4 regions of the Shewanella frigidimarina NCIMB 400 genome follow, and region 1 is predicted to be linked to each of the others. Evidence: predicted binding sites of a transcription regulator. Region 1 holds the regulator's gene; each other region holds the start of a gene.
The links. Region 1 encodes sigma-54, which starts transcription at its own class of promoters, with help from an activator protein. Its sites were predicted from a motif close to GTTGGCACGNNNNTNGNNT; they were not measured.

Region 1 (4,203 bases):
ACAAGCAGATCAAACCATGACCCAAATTACCTTAACCGCTGAAAATCTAGCAAAAAGCTATAAAGCTCGTCAGGTTGTTAAAGATGTGAGCTTAACGGTTAAAACCGGCCAAATTGTCGGTCTTTTAGGCCCTAATGGTGCAGGTAAAACAACCACCTTTTATATGGTTGTCGGCTTAGTAAAAAGCGATAAAGGTCGGATATTAATTGACGATGACGACCTTACTGCCGATCCAATGCATTTGCGCGCCCGCAAAGGTATAGGTTACTTACCACAAGAAGCCAGTATTTTCCGCAAGCTTACCGTTTACGACAACATAATGGCCGTACTGCAAACTCGCAAAGAGCTCAGTACAGACCAACGTATTGAGCAACTTGAGCATCTACTCGAAGAATTCCACATTACTCACATACGCGACAGCCAAGGCATGTCGTTATCGGGTGGCGAACGTCGTCGAGTTGAAATTGCGCGCGCTTTAGCTGCTAATCCAAAATTTATTTTGCTTGATGAGCCTTTTGCTGGTGTTGATCCTATTTCGGTCATCGACATTAAAAAAATCATCCAACAACTTAAAAATCGGGGTTTAGGGGTATTAATTACCGACCATAACGTACGTGAAACGCTAGACGTTTGTGAGCGGGCCTATATCGTTAGCCAGGGTAATTTAATCGCCGAAGGCACACCTGATGAGATATTAAGTAATCAACAAGTTCGTGCTGTGTACTTAGGTGAACAATTCAAGCTATAGTTACTTTACTGGCCTTTAGTCTAGCTAACTCATTTCATTGAACGATACCTAAACAACGTTAAATGTCATTGATGTATATGGCAATCCATTACAGTTTCGAGATTGTCATTTTTATTGAAAATCATCTAGGGATAAGCGGTAAATGAAAGCGTCACTCCAACTTAAAATGGGTCAACACTTAACCATGACCCCACAATTGCAGCAAGCCATTCGCTTACTGCAATTATCGTCATTGGAGCTACAGCAGGAAATCCAACAAGCATTAGATTCAAATCCATTGCTTGAAATAGAAGATGAGTTTTCTGAAGCAAAAGACTCCTTAAAGGAAAATCGCGACCAAGCGGATACCGACTTTAGTGACAACAGCATTGTTAATGTCGAAAAAGATACTTCCACTGTCGACATTGCAGAATCCATGACCAAAGAAACCATGGATGATTTAGCCATGGATACCACATGGGACGAAGTGTACACAGCCTCACCAATGTCAGGTTCAGGCAGTGCGAGCATGCGCGATGACGACATGCCCTTTCAAGGTGAAACGACCGAAGGTTTGTACGAACATTTAGAATGGCAAAAAAATCTTACCCCATTTTCAGACACTGATCTCGCCATTGCCACCGCCATTATTGATGCCATAGATGAACGCGGTTATTTAACCCAAAGTACCGAAGATATTCTTGAAGCCATGGGTGATGAAAATGTGGAACTTGATGAAGTTGAAGCGGTATTAAAACGCGTTCAACACTTTGACCCTGTTGGTGTTGCTGCACGTGATTTAAGTGAATGTCTATTTATTCAATTAGCACAATTCTCTAACGACACACCACATATCGATAATGCTCGTTTGTTAATTAAAGGCTATTTAGATTTAATTGCTGGCCGTGATTTCAGATTATTGATGCGTAAAACAAAACTAAAAGAAAATGAATTACGTGACGCAATCACTCTAATTCAGACACTCAATCCTCGTCCTGGTTTATTAATTACCCCAATGGATGATGAATACGTTATTCCCGATGTCACTGTATTAAAGAAAAATGGTCGCTGGGTTGTAGAGTTAAACCCAGACAACATGCCTAAAATTGGTGTTAATCAGCAATACGCGGCCATGGCTAGAGGCAGTAAAAACCCGTCGGATAGTCAATTTATTCGAGGCCATCTGCAAGAGGCTAAATGGTTTATTAAAAGTATTGAAAGTCGCAACGATACTTTACTTAAAGTGGCAAATTGCATTGTACAATTTCAGCAAGGCTTTTTTGAATATGGCGAAGAAGCCATGAAGCCTATGGTGCTCAATGATATTGCGGAAGCAGTAGAGATGCACGAATCGACCATTTCACGAGTCACCACACAAAAATATATGCACACCCCACGAGGGTTGTTTGAACTAAAATACTTCTTCTCTAGCCATGTCAGTACTGACGATGGCGGGGAATGCTCATCTACAGCCATTCGTGCTTTTATCAAAAAGCTGGTTGCCGCAGAAAACCAGAAAAAACCACTGAGCGACAGTAAAATGGCTCAGCTTCTGGCAGAACAGGGCATAAACGTTGCGCGTCGTACGATTGCAAAATACCGTGAAGCAATGATGATCCCGCCCTCAAACCAACGTAAGAGTTTATAACCTACTAGGCAATGGAGGATTTTTTATGCAAATAAGTCTGACTGGACATCATGTCGAAATCACAGAATCTTTACGTGAATACGTCCAAGGTAAATTTTCAAAGCTTGAACGGCACTTCGATCAGATCCATAATGTACACGTTGTGCTCAATGTAGAAAAATTACAACAAAAAGCAGAAGCTAAAATCAACGTTAATGGCGCAGAGATTTTCGCAATGTCAGAAAATACTGATATGTATGCTGCAATAGACGCCCTGATCGATAAACTCGACCGTCAGGTAATTAAACACAAAGAGAAGAATACAAAACACTAACGATGGAACTTTGTACCATTCTGCAGCCGGAATGCACTACCTGTGCCACACCGGGCAGTAAGAAAAAAGTACTGGAACTCATCAGCAATTTAGTCGCTGCCCAGTACCCAACCCTGTCTTCGCAAGAGGTTTTTGAAAGCCTGTTAGCGAGAGAGAAAATGGGTAGCACAGGTATAGGAAATGGCATTGCGATACCTCATGGTCGATTAACGACCATCGATCACCCTATCGCGATATTTATTAAATGTGAAGAAGCCATTGCCTTTGATGCAATCGATAAACAGCCCGTGGATCTTTTATTTGCTTTGTTAGTACCTGCCGACCAGTGCCAACAACATTTAGGCACGTTATCAAGCATGGCCCAAAAGTTAAGCGATAAGCAAATATTGAAACAGCTTCGCAAAACTCACGACGCAACAGAACTTTATCAGGTTATTACTGCATGAAACTTGTCATAGTATCGGGACGTTCGGGCTCAGGAAAATCCGTTGCCCTGAGAGTATTAGAAGACCTAGGATATTATTGTGTTGATAATTTGCCTTTACCACTTATTGGCACATTATTAGCCCAGCTTAAGGGTAGCAATGATTTGGTTGCGATTAGTGTTGATGTTCGTAACATTGCAGAACAAGGTAAAGTGCTTCAAGACCAATTGGCACTACTTGAGAATGACACTGAAATTATCAGCTTCTTTTTAAATTCCAATGACAAAGTATTGCTTAAACGTTACAGCGAAACACGTCGATTACACCCATTATCTAAAAATCATATTTCACTACAAGAAGCGATCAAATTAGAAGGCCGTTTACTCGAACCGATCGCAAAAATTGTTGATCACTACATCGACACTTCTGCACTAAATATCTACGAATTAAGCGACCAAGTTAGGCAAATATTATTAGGCAGTGTTGATAAAGAGTTAGTGATTAACTTTGAATCTTTTGGTTTTAAACACGGAATGCCGACAGAAGCTGACTTTATGTTTGATGTACGCTTTTTACCTAACCCGCACTGGGAAATTGAGCTGCGTCCATTTACGGGTTTAGACGAACCCGTACAAGAGTTTTTAGGGCGTCAGCCATTAGTGAATAAGTTTATTTGGCAAATTGAAAATCTATTTGAAACTTGGATGCCACATCTAGAACGTAATAATCGCAGTTACCTTACCATCGCGATTGGTTGTACTGGTGGTCAGCACCGTTCGGTATATATTGCAGATCAATTAGCTAAACGGTTTAGACAAGGTAGTAAACACACGGTTAATGCTCGCCACAGAGAGTTAAATATCAGTGATACTAATAACTAAGTGAGCATAGGATCGCGTCAATGATCAAACTTGAACGCCAAGTGACCATTTCAAATAAATTGGGATTACATGCCCGTGCAGCAACAAAACTCGCAGTATTAGCTGCGGATTTTGATGCTAACATCACCTTAACTCAAGGTGAAAAAAATGCCAGCGCTGCAAGTGTGCTGGGGTTATTAATGCTTGAAAGTGGTATTGGTAAAATGATT
Region 2 (4,203 bases), 2.1 Mb from region 1:
GCCCAAACTCAAACACCACGCCCATATTTACCATTTTCTTTTGTAAAGCACTGGCGACTAACTCTGGCAACATACTCGCCATCACGCCGTGGCTTGGTTCAACCACCACGACTATTTTGCCACTATGATTAAGATCCATCGCTATTTCAGTGCCGATAATGCCTGCACCAATCACTAGAACTGTCTGTGCATTTTGTAGTTGCAACTGCGCGCTATCAAACTCACTTAAACTGTTTAAGGTAATAACACTGTCAGTGGCATTGCCAAGCATAGGTGGTACAAAGGTTTTTGCTCCCGTCGCTAACACCAGTTTTGCATATGGATAAGCAACGCCGTTAACAAACACTTGTTGTTGAACGCTATCAATACAATCAACCTTGGTAAAAGCATGCAGAGTAATATTATTCTCGCTGGCAAACTCTTGTGCACTCAGACGGATTAAATCAGCACTGTTTTGCTTGTTACTAAATACATGGCTCAAATCCGGTTTATTGTAATCGTGGCCTTCATCAAGGGTAAAAACGGTTATCGGTAAGTGCTTATCTGTGCGTCTAATGGTCTTGATAAGTTGATATGAGCCAAAGCCGCTACCAATGATAATGATAGGTGCACTCATGATGCTTTCCTCTCAGCAATAGGGACAAATACATCTTTGCCAAGGCCACAATCTGGGCAAAGGAAAAAGTCTGGTACTTCGCTCCACGGTGTTCCTGGTTCTACTTCTTGATTAGGCTCACCCAATACTGGCTCATACACCCAATTACACACAGTGCAGAGCATATTTTGTGAATCACTCATTGCTGTCGCTGTTGTACATGTCGGTTTGATTGCTTGAGTTGTTTGAACTGCTGGCGTTGGCTTAGTGGTTACAGTGGCTTGAGCGCTCTTCGCTAGCGATGCAGGTGAAATGGATTTTACATTACTTAAATCATGCCATGCCCAGCTTTTGGCTATCTGGCGACCATGCTCACGGCATTCGCGCATCGCTTTACCATCTGGTCGCCATTTTGCTTTTAAACCGACAATGGTTTCAAATCCGGCATCCGTAAGACGGGTGTGAATACGGTCAACCGCGCCGCCGTTCCAACCATAACTTCCAAATGCACCGGCTTTCTTATCTTTAAAGCGCAAGCCTGTGATCTCTTCTAACATGCCCGCGACTTTTGGCATCATGACATTGTTCATGGTTGATGAACCCACCAAAATACCTTTAGAGCGGAACACGTTAGCTAAGATGTCATTTTTATCATGGCGGGCCACATTAAACACTTTAACTGACACCACCGGGTCAACGTCGTGGATCCCTTGGGCAATGGCATCGGCCATCATACGGGTGTTATTAGACATTGAATCGTAAAAAATGGTGATTCTGTCTTCTTGATAATTATCTGCCCATTGCAGATATTGATGAATAATCTGGGTAGGGTTGTCGCGCCACACCACGCCATGGGCAGTAGCAATCATGTCAACGGGCAGGTTAAAACTCAGCACCTCATTAATTTTAGCGGTAACCAGTGAGCTAAACGGGGTTAGAATATTGGAGTAATAACGTAAACACTGATCCATTAATTCAATTTGGTCTACTTCATCATTAAATAAATGCTCATCACAATAATGCTGACCGAACGCATCATTACTAAATAGCACAGCATCTCCCGTTAAATAGGTCATCATACTGTCTGGCCAATGCAACATTGGGGTTTCAATAAACACCAACTGCTTGCCATTACCAATATCAAGAGTATCGCCGGTTTTAACGATATTAAAATTCCACTCGGTATGGTGGTGTAAGCCAGTAATGGAGTCGATAGCATTTTCGGTACAATAAATTGGCGTATTAGGGATTTTAGCCATCAAAGCTGCTAACGCACCTGAGTGATCTTCTTCTGCATGGTTAATGACGATGTAATCAATCTTATCGAGATCAATTTCCATCTCAAGGTTTTGAATAAATTGCAGGCTGAAACGATGGTCAACAGTATCGATTAAGACATTTTTTTGTTCACGGATAAGGTAACTATTATAACTCGTCCCTTTAGTGGTTTTATATTCAGTGCCATGAAAGTCCAATATTTCCCAGTCACGCTGTCCAACCCAATCGATGTTATTTTTAATGTGAATTGTCATCTGTACACCTGTAATAAATGAGAAGTTAAAGTTCAAAGATAAAGTTTCAAAAGTTAACTTCGTTATTGCAGGTGGCGTGCCAACTAGTTAAGTGGCTGATTAATATGGAAAATATGATAGCCTGTAAAATGTTGGGTGTCATTATAACAATTGATAGCTATGTCTTTATGACTATCGGGTGTCATTATGACTTTGCTGGTGTGACTCTATCGGAGTGATTGTCAGAATAAATGGTCATCTGGTTGATTGTTGTACTTTATAAATAGTTAGCTGATTGATATGACAGAGCCATAGCCGTAACGGTTATTAATAAGCCGATATTAATAACTTAGATAGTCAGAATGAATTACTTGGTTAATAGCTTTGCTAGGGTCAATATACCTGACTCTAATGGACTATCTTTACGATAGACAATTGATAGTTGAACATGTTTTGGACCATGGCTCACTGGCGTCATAACCAGAGACTTTTCATACCGACTGCCCGCCACCATATTTTTACCAATAATGGTGTAACCTAAACCCGCCGCGATACAGCCTAAAACACCATCAGCACTGCTCATTACCATGAGCTCATCATTACCTCGGCCAGCCTTTTGTTGCCAAATAAGGGCGTGTTTTCTATAGCCACAGCCTTCATCGCGTACAAACAAGACCGGATCATGTTCACTGTCTCGTGGAGTCACCATAATCAGTTCTTCTTTCACAATCGGGATAATAATAAGGTTTTCATGTTTAGGCGCATTACCTATCGCAGCGCAGTCAACCTTATTGTTCAACACCGAAAATACCAGTCTTTCGCTGGTGTCAGTATGAATTTTCGTTCTAATTTCAGCGTGATTCAACTTGAGTTTTTTGAGTGCCATAGGCATATGAACCGCTGCAAATGTTTCTGGCATACCAACTCGTAATTCGTAAGTTCCTTTATTGCGCAAAATGGCAGAGGTTGCTTGGTATTCTAATTGTAAAATCTGATCTGCATACTCGCAAAGCTGTTGTCCACTAGGCGTTAACTGTAATTTTCGGCCAATGATAGTAAATAGCTTAGTATCCAGTTCTTTCTCGAGTTTTTTAATCCGGCTGGTGATGTTGGACTGAACCGTATGCAACTTATCAGCAGCACCTTTAATGCCGTCTTCATCAACAACGGCTTTAAACGTTTTTAGCATTAATATTTCCATATGGTTCTCTTAATAAGAAGTTTTTGTTCTAAATAATTCAATTTTTAAGATTAGCAGATTGACGTATTGTTTGTTAATGGTTTCACTTAAAAAGTGATTTTGATGTTACTAGAGCTAACAAAAGTCCGCGTCTATTTTGCTGGTATCTGTAGTTTAATTGTCACGGTTGGGGTGGCTAGATTTTCCTATAGCTTGTTATTACCGATAATGCAGGACGGTGCAGGCCTAACTGAATCTGGTGGAGGTTGGTTAGCTAGTACTAATTTTATGGGTTACATGTGTGGGGTGTTACTTGCCGCTAGCATGCACAACCTTAACTACAAATATAACTTACACCGGTTGTACCTTATATTGAGTGTCGTCACTTCAGCTGCAATGGTAATGACCACTGATATGGTGACTTGGGCGGTATTACGCTTTATTGCCGGAATCTGCGCTTCAGGAGGCTTTATTATTGCCTCTGGCTTGATATTAAAATGGCTAGTTAACCATAATCACCGTGCAGAATTGGGCATTCACTTCTCTGGTGCGGGCTTGAGCATCATTGTTACCTCGATACTAATAGAAGCCATGCTGACCATGTCAGCCGACTGGCAGCAACAGTGGCTAGCGTTAGCCGTGATGGCAGCAATATTCTCGATCCCTGCATGGTTATGGATGCCACATCCTTTTGTTGGTGGTAAAGCGGGAGCAGGGGTCAAAGATAATCCACCAAGTAAAGCCTTTAAATCGTTAATGATGTTGGCTTATTTCTGTGCCGGTTATGGTTATGCCGTCAGTTCGACTTTTATTGTTGATATTGTCGAACGTGTTGAAGGTTTACAAGGACAAGGAGGTGTTGCTTTTCTATTGGTAGGCGTCGCGGCAACACCAGCACCTTTAATATGGGATCAAAT
Region 3 (4,203 bases), 220 kb from region 1:
GCACTAGAATTCGATAGCCATTTTTACGATGACTTATTTAACAGTGAGTTGTTTGTTGATCCAATACAATATTTTGACTTTAATGACCGAATGTTTTCTGTTGACTTTCTAACAGGGTTAGAAGAGTCTAGTTATGATTTACACGGGCATGATTATAGAGGGAAAACCTTACTTTTTTATGCAGTAGTTAAAGGTAATGTAGATATTATCAAGCGATTAGTTGATGATAAGTTTCCCTTTATCATTAATGATACAGACCCACAGTTAAGTAAAGGGCTCGATCCCTTACATGTCGCATTAAGTATTGAACCTTGGCAATTTAAGCCAGAAGATGCCGTTGAAAAAGTGGATTTGTTAATGCGCTACCAACCTAAAATCGATGAGTTTCATTTACGTCGAATGGGTTTGATAAAGTTAAAATACCCCGATGTTTATCAACAAATTATCAGTGCCTATCCGCAGCTCAAGGTTGTTGATGACAACGCGTTACCTCTGAGTATATGTGGATATAGTTAATCAAAAGTTAATCAAGCATTGAACGAGATGAGAAGGAGAGCTAAGCTCCTCCTCTTACTCAGGTTGTAACACTACAGCGCTTTTATCATCGCGATTTCACAGGCATCGTGGCCGGTTTCGCCTAAATGCTGACAGTGACTAAAGCCCAGTTTTTCATAGAGTGCTAGTGCTTCAACTAGCACTGCCGTGGTTTCTAAATACATTGATTGATAGCCTTGTTGCTTGGCGAACTCAATACACTGACGGGTTAATGGCTTCGCCATACCTTGACCACGTATAGCGCGAGAAAAATACATTTTTTGTAATTCACATACGCCGTCATTTTTTGCTAATGGCGCAATTCCAGCGCCGCCAACCACTTTGCCTTGATACTCAATCACCCAGTATTGTGAACCTTCAGCTTGATACACCTCACTTAAACAGTCGAGGGTTTTATCGGCTACGCTAAAGCCTTTATCTGGGGTTAACCCATATTCTGCAGACACTTCACGAATAACCGCTGCTAATGCGGCATCGTCATGTGCTTGTAATGTTCTAATCAAGGGTGCCTGCAAGTTGTCTTTGGTTGCATTTGCTTGCTGATTTTCAGTCATTAAATAATTCCGCATTGATAAAAGGAGCCATTGCCAGCACTAATGCTTGGGTATAAATGCTTTCGCGGGTGGCTAAACCTCGAGTGAGCAAGCCAATCGCGCCACCTTTTTGTTTAATATTATGAGTGTTAAATACTCGGTCCATTACTTTGCCAAGTTCTTCACCTGCTTGTAAAGCGTTAAAAATTGACTGTGGCAACGGCAAGTTAGCGCTACGACCTACAGATAATGTGCCGTTATGGATAATGGCCATGTAAGCAAAGGTGGCTGGGCTGTGATCAAACTGATCGACTCCGCCTTCCATTGCCACATAAAAGTCAGCATGTTGATCGACTACTTTTGCATTGGCTTGGCAAAATTGAGCTCGGTTGATGGCACCCAATTTAGTTTCTGCTTCGGTCATGGGTTGGTCTGCCACCAGTGATGGTGCATGCATGCCAGTACAATCAATATGAACATCAGGGAAATATTGTCCAATAGCCTGTTTTGCAGCATTGATTTTAACTGGGTTGGTTGAACCAACAATGATAGTTAACGTTTGTGGTATCGCAGTAAAAGTTGGCATAGGGTTATGTTCTTATTTGTTTGAGTTAACCATGTTGGGCACAGTAGTGAAGTTAACCACATTGTAAGGGATTTTAACCATTTGGGGTTTGATGACGTAGTTAATTTTAGTACTGATAATTGTAACTTGTTGTAAATAATGATTTTGTTTAGTTGGTATGAAACCTGCTAAATGATTGTTAATTGCCGCTAACTCATACAAACATCAGTTAACTTTATTAATAACATCTGTTTAGTGGGCTAAGCTTATTTTTATCCTCATAAAAGGAATTAATCTTATGTCTATTCGTATCGCAACCATTAGTGTCACGGTCGGGCTTATTCTAGGTGCCACCCTATTTGGTGCTTCGCAAAGCGAAGCCGAGTCTGTATTTACGTCATCGTCAGAGCAAAACAATACAAATCTTAACTTAGTAAAACAGCAATTAAATCTTGATGCTGGATCATTAACTGAGTTAGTCGCCAATACTGGCGCCGGCAAGTTAACAATTGTCGGGGTTGAAGGCTTAAAAGAAGTTAGCGTACATGCCGATATTTACACCCAATCATTGGATCAAGATGACATCGAAATTAAGCTCAGCTTGACCCGAAAAGGTGATAAGGGCTATTTATTATCAAAAATACACAGTGATCACTATTTCGGTGAATCACCTTATATTGATTTATTGGTAGAAGTACCAGCGGCGCTCGCATTGAATATTAAAGACGGTTCAGGGCCCATCCAAATAGATGATGTTAGTGCGGATATTGAGTTGATCGATGGCTCTGGCAGTATTGTGATGAACCACATTGGCAAATTGGTATTAGTTGATGGTTCAGGCTCTATTAATATTAGCGAGGCTAAAGGCGCGATTGAGTTGCAAGATGGCTCGGGCTCCATTCGCATTAACCATGTTATTGGTGATGTGAGTATTGAAGATGGTTCGGGTTCAATCAAGGTTAATCAAGTCTCCGGATTGGTTAAGATAAATGATGGTTCCGGTGGCATTGATGTGGCTAACACCAAAGGTTTGACCATTGTTAATTCTGGGTCTGGTAGTGTCGATTATCAAAATATCGATGGCCCACTAACCCTAGACTGATGCTCAGCCACATTAAGCTCAGGTAAATCAAACTTAAGCTTATTTGGTCAAGATGTTCAAGTTAACTGCAACTGCGGCACGCAACATGCTTTTTTGTTTCAAAGCCAAGTTTAATCATGGCATGATGCAGGCACGTTATTAGTGAAGTTAGCATTGTTGAAGTAAGAGTTAATCATGGCAAAGAAGTTTTACGTAGTATGGGCCGGTCGAGAAACGGGTATTTTTACCAGCTGGGATGTTACCAAGCGTTCAGTTGATAAATATCCGCAAGCCAAGTACAAATCCTTTGCTACAGAAGCAGAAGCCAAAGTTGCATTTGCTAAATCTCCTGCAAGCAGCATAGGCAAAAGTGTGCCAGCTAAAGCGGCTGGTCGTTCATCGACAAAGGCTGCAGGGGCTGGAACATCAACCAAGACTCTTAGCGCGAATCAAGCTGTGTTAAGCCAATTTGATGTGGTTATTTACACCGACGGAGGTTGCGAACCCAACCCAGGTAAAGCGGGTTCAGGGATGGCGATATACCGCAAAGGCGAGTTAGCCGAATTATGGTTTGGTTTGTTTAATCCTAATGGCACCAATAATACTGCCGAGCTCAATGCGCTACATCAGGCACTCATTAAGGCAAAAAAAGTGCTTGATGCCGGTGAAACCGTGCAAATTATGAGTGACTCACAGTATTCGATTAAATGTGTTTGTGAGTGGGCATATGGTTGGAAAGCTAAAAACTGGACCCGAAAAACCGGTGAAATCGCCAATCTGGAGATCATCAAGCAAGCACATGAGTTATACGATGCAATGAAAGACGATTTAGTGCTTCAGCATGTCGCCGCCCATATTGGTATTGAAGGTAACGAATTGGCAGACAGAATGTCGATTCATGCGATTGATCTGCAGCACAAAGGGTTTAGTCAATTTACTGCGCCACTGGATATCAGTAAAATTCTCGCGTTGCGAACAGGCTAGTTATTGGCCAAATCCTCCCTGAACGCGTTAGATTCCTTGGTCAATAAACACAAAAAAGCCGGATTTTTCCGGCTTTTTTGTGCGTGATTTACGACCACTTACGTCACTTACGATTAATTACTTAGTATTTTCTTCGTACATTAAATAATGGCTTTGCTCCATCCCTAAAGACTCATAGGTTTTTTGGGCAACTTTATTGTCATGCTCAACATATAAACGGAAACTAGCGGTGCCACCGTTTTCTGCTGCTAAGTCTTTTACCGCTTGATAAAGCTTGCCATAAATACCCTGACGACGATTCTGTGGACGGATATACACACTCTGGATCCAATAATAATTACTCGCGCGCCAGTCACTCCACTCATAGGTGACCATTAACGAACCGGTAATTTCTCCATCAACTTCGGCGACTAAATATACCCCACGTTCAGGATGAGTAAGTAGTCCTTCAACACCGCGAGTCAATTGCTCAGTGTCTAATGATA
Region 4 (4,203 bases), 570 kb from region 1:
GACTTGATTATACTCCACAAGCGTTGGAGTTAACTCAAGTGTTTGGTCGCGATGCTGATACCGTATTAGAAATCGGTTTTGGTATGGGTGCATCATTAGTGCAAATGGCAAAAGCTGCCCCAGAACAAAACTTTATTGGCATAGAAGTGCATAAGCCAGGCATTGGTACGTGTCTTTCTGAGGCCGGTGCTGCTGAAGTGACTAACTTACGTGTATATCATCACGATGCAATGGAAGTGCTAGAGCACAGCATTGTTGATGGTTCACTTGAGCGCGTTCAATTGTTTTTCCCTGATCCATGGCATAAAAAACGTCATCATAAGCGCCGGATTGTGCAAGCCGAGTTTGTACAACTTATCCGCCGTAAGCTTAAAATTGGTGGTGTGTTTCACATGGCAACCGATTGGGAGAATTACAGCGAGCATATGTTAGAAATAATGAATGCCGCAGAAGGTTATAAAAATCAATCAACAACTGGTACAGTTGTCGAACGTCCAGAGCATCGTCCACTTACCAAGTTTGAGGCAAGAGGCCACAGACTCGGTCACGGCGTATGGGATATCATGTTTGAGCGTACTGCTTAATCACAACTACACTTTCAGCAATCGGAGAATACACCATGGCGCAAAATCGTAGTCGTCGTTTACGTAAAAAATTACGAGTTGATGAGTTTCAAGAATTAGGCTTTGAAATCAACTGGACTTTTGATGAGTCTGTTTCTGAGGCAGATATTGATAACTTAGTTGATCAATTTCTTGTTGAAGTCATTGAACCTCGTCAATTAGGTTTCCACGGTGGTGGACACAAGCAATGGGAAGGTATTATTGCTACCCAAGCTATCGGTAAATGTACTGATGAAGATACCGCTGCAGTGAATGCATTCTGGAAAGACAAGCCTGTATCTAACCTCGAAGTCAGTGATTTGTACGATATCTGGTGGGGTTAAGCTAAATTGCCTGAGCAATTATTACTTCAAGAAGCTGTCGATAAAGTAAGATCGCTATTGGGTAAAGGCAAGGTTGCAGGATATATTCCTGCTCTTGCCTGCGTTGACCCTAACAAAATAGGGATTGCAGTTACCACCGTTGATGGTCAAACAATTGGTGCGGGTGATTACCTCGAACCGTTTTCAATTCAAAGTATTTCAAAAGTCTTTAGCCTTACTCTGGCACTTAATTTATATACCGAAGATGAAATTTGGAGTCGTGTGGGTAAAGAACCCTCAGGACATTCATTTAACTCGCTGGTACAGGTCGAATTAGAGCGTGGAAAACCTCGAAACCCTTTTATTAATGCAGGTGCACTTGTTATTGCCGACTTGTTGCAAGCTCGTTTAGGGGCGCCTAAACATCGAATGCTCGAAGTGGTACGTCAATTGAGTCAAAACGCGACATTATCTTACGATAAAGTCGTGGCGGATTCTGAGTTCCAGTTCAGTGCTCGTAATGCATCTATTGCCTATTTAATGAAGTCATTTGGTAATTTTGAGGGCGACGTCAATACCGTGCTTAAAAGCTATTTTCATTACTGTGCATTAAGAATGAATTGCGCTGATTTATCCCGTGCGATGTTCTATTTGGCTAACCGCGGTAAAACGCTTGATGGCGACAGTTTAGTGTCCCCAGTGCAAACTAGGCAACTCAATGCTTTACTCGCGACATCTGGATTATACGATGGCGCAGGAGAGTTTGCTTATCGAGTGGGAATGCCAGGTAAAAGTGGCGTGGGTGGAGGCATTATTGCCGTAATCCCTGGTGATATGTCTATTTGTGTATGGTCTCCTGAATTGGATATCAATGGAAACTCCTTGGCCGGTACGGCTATGTTAGAACAGTTAAGCCAAAAGTTAGGCCGTTCCATTTTTTGATTTAACCCCTCTAAATTAATTATTATTGAGATTCGTAAAATAGACTACTTTTTGGTTTATTTTACGAATACACTTCCGCTATCACCCATCCATCAGTTAACTCATTAACTCTATATTTGTTTTATCTATTAAAAATCATCGAGTTAACTTTGTTGGCATAGCTTGTGCTTTATAACACTCATATTCGACCTTATTATTGATATTCGTATAGCAAAAGGATTTTTATCATGACCAAACAGAAGTTGATTTGTGGTGTAGCGTTAACCAGCATGTTATTCACTGCAGGGGCGTTGACTCCAGCTATGGCAAAAATGTCAATTAATGATGAAAAGTGCAATGTGACATTAAACTATGACGTTACCGTTGAACCAAAAAAATTGCAGATTAGTGATAATGGATCCGAGAAATATCGCGTTGAACTGGATCAACTGTATGTAGACGGTAAAAAGGTTACCTTAAACGCTAAGCAACAAACATTGCTCACTCAATATTCTGATGAACTATCTCGTCAGGTTCCAGAGGTAATTGATTTGGTCGGTGATGTTGTAGTAATGGCATCTCAGGCGGTTAATATGGCATTAACTCCAATATTTGGCGATGCCACTGGTAGCCAAATTGATAAGCTCATGACGGGGATACAAAAACGCATTGACACCATGGCGTATCAGCAAGGCGATAAGTTTTATTTAGGTTCAACAGAGTCTTCAATTGAACATGCATTTAATGAAGAGTTTGAGCAAGAGATAGAACAAATGGTCACCAACTCAATGGGATCATTAATGATGACATTAGGTAGTCAGATTATGTCTTCTGAAGGTGGTTCATTTGAAGAGAAAATGAATACCTTTTCACAAAAAATGGATAATGTCGGTAAAGACATCGAGCAACAGCTTGAATCGCAATCACAAGGCCTTGAACAACGAGCTGATAAAATTTGTGATAATTTTGAAGGATTATTAGTGTTAGAAAGCCAAGTTCGTAAAGACATACCAGAACTTGCACCTTATACATTAGCTAAGTTAGGCGAACTAAAAGAGTAAATTTATTTTGTTCAACCTGTCTTCCCGGACACCTGACCTTCCCCTGTGCTCTTTTTGAAGACACAGGGGCTTTTTTTTTGTGCCAATTCTAGCTGCTTTACCGCTATAGCTAGTGTTGCTTTGTTCTGATAAAAAAATTGTCAATTATAAATATAGAGCCATAGAAGCTTTTTTTGTTATACTCGTGACAATTATTACAAAATTACACTCTACTTTAGATGTGGTTATATTTCAGAATCTTCATTTGTTGGTGTTGATTAACGGTATTAGTTTGTTTTGATGCTCATTTAATAGCATCAATCATAATATCTGAATGTTGATATTGACGCTTAACAAGGTTTAGTTACCAGCAATGGCTAACAGATATCTGGAATTTTTATTAATGTCGTAACCAGCTTAAGGCGACTTTCATGTTAGAACTGTTAGAACCTATCGCAATTTTTACTCATGTTGCACGTGCAGGAAGTTTTAGTGCTGCAGCCAGACGTCTTGGCATTTCTAAATCTAAAGTAAGTACTCAAGTTGCAGATCTTGAACATAAACTTGGCGTGCAGCTTATTCAGCGAACAACCCGCAGTTTAAGCCTTACTGAAGCCGGCAATTTATTGTATCTCCAAGGCGAAGAGCTCCTTCGTGATGCAGAGCAGGCAGTTTCAAGTGTTCACAATTTAAATGATGCAACTCGTGGTGTATTAAAAGTTGGGATATCGCAATCATTTGGCACCATGCATATTATTCCTGCTTTACCAGCATTTATGGCAAGACATCCAGAGCTTGAACTACAAGTTAGCTTACTTGATCATAAGGTCGATGTTGTCAGTGAAGGCTTAGATCTACTGTTAACCATGTCTGAGCAATTGCCGCTGGGTATGGTGGCAAGACCGTTAATGAAATGTCAGTTCTTATTAGTCGCCTCACCGGGTTATATTGCGCAACATGGTAACATTAGCCGACCTGAACAGTTAGTTGAGCACAATTGCTTGGTGTATCAAGGCGAGTGGCATGAGCACAGTATGTGGCAATTTAAAAAGGGCGAAGACTATTGCGAAATTGGTGTGTCAGGCAATTTCCGTGTCGATAATGCACCAGCATTGAAATCGGCCGCAGTGAGTGGTTTAGGCATTGTATATTTAGCCAGTTACTTAATGGAAGATGAAATCGCTCAAGGGACATTGGTACCTTTGTTACCTGATTGGCAGTTGACTCACAACCTTCCATTACAAGCTGTGTATCCTCGTCGTAAGCATCTAGCTCCCAAAGTCAGTGCGTTTATTGATTTTATTAAAACGCACATTA

Region 2: a site for sigma-54 is predicted at 2,193-2,211, ahead of norV (anaerobic nitric oxide reductase flavorubredoxin). Genes of this name have one in related genera too.
Region 3: a site for sigma-54 is predicted at 1,826-1,844, ahead of SFRI_RS16385 (DUF4097 family beta strand repeat-containing protein). Genes of this name have one in related genera too.
Region 4: a site for sigma-54 is predicted at 2,019-2,037, ahead of SFRI_RS14830 (YggN family protein). Genes of this name have one in related genera too.

The regions. Positions count from the first base shown of each region.
Region 1 covers NC_008345.1:4,022,148-4,026,350, forward strand. Annotated here, with positions in the region: gene lptA (lipopolysaccharide transport periplasmic protein LptA) at 1-20, shown strand, start outside; gene lptB (LPS export ABC transporter ATP-binding protein) at 17-748, shown strand; gene SFRI_RS17415 (RNA polymerase factor sigma-54) at 891-2,375, shown strand; gene hpf (ribosome hibernation promoting factor) at 2,401-2,688, shown strand; gene ptsN (PTS IIA-like nitrogen regulatory protein PtsN) at 2,691-3,134, shown strand; gene rapZ (RNase adapter RapZ) at 3,131-3,994, shown strand; gene SFRI_RS17435 (HPr family phosphocarrier protein) at 4,015-4,203, shown strand, end outside.
Region 2 covers NC_008345.1:1,886,573-1,890,775, forward strand. Annotated here, with positions in the region: gene norW (NADH:flavorubredoxin reductase NorW) at 1-616, opposite strand, end outside; gene norV (anaerobic nitric oxide reductase flavorubredoxin) at 613-2,127, opposite strand; gene SFRI_RS08160 (LysR family transcriptional regulator) at 2,474-3,295, opposite strand; gene SFRI_RS08165 (YbfB/YjiJ family MFS transporter) at 3,410-4,203, shown strand, end outside.
Region 3 covers NC_008345.1:3,802,105-3,806,307, reverse strand. Annotated here, with positions in the region: gene SFRI_RS16405 (ankyrin repeat domain-containing protein) at 1-516, shown strand, start outside; gene SFRI_RS16400 (GNAT family N-acetyltransferase) at 588-1,109, opposite strand; gene yjjX (inosine/xanthosine triphosphatase) at 1,102-1,674, opposite strand; gene SFRI_RS16385 (DUF4097 family beta strand repeat-containing protein) at 1,952-2,755, shown strand; gene SFRI_RS16380 (ribonuclease H family protein) at 2,930-3,718, shown strand; gene SFRI_RS16375 (GNAT family N-acetyltransferase) at 3,836-4,203, opposite strand, start outside.
Region 4 covers NC_008345.1:3,451,470-3,455,672, reverse strand. Annotated here, with positions in the region: gene trmB (tRNA (guanosine(46)-N7)-methyltransferase TrmB) at 1-584, shown strand, start outside; gene SFRI_RS14840 (YggL family protein) at 620-946, shown strand; gene glsB (glutaminase B) at 953-1,867, shown strand; gene SFRI_RS14830 (YggN family protein) at 2,095-2,907, shown strand; gene SFRI_RS14825 (LysR family transcriptional regulator) at 3,318-4,203, shown strand, end outside.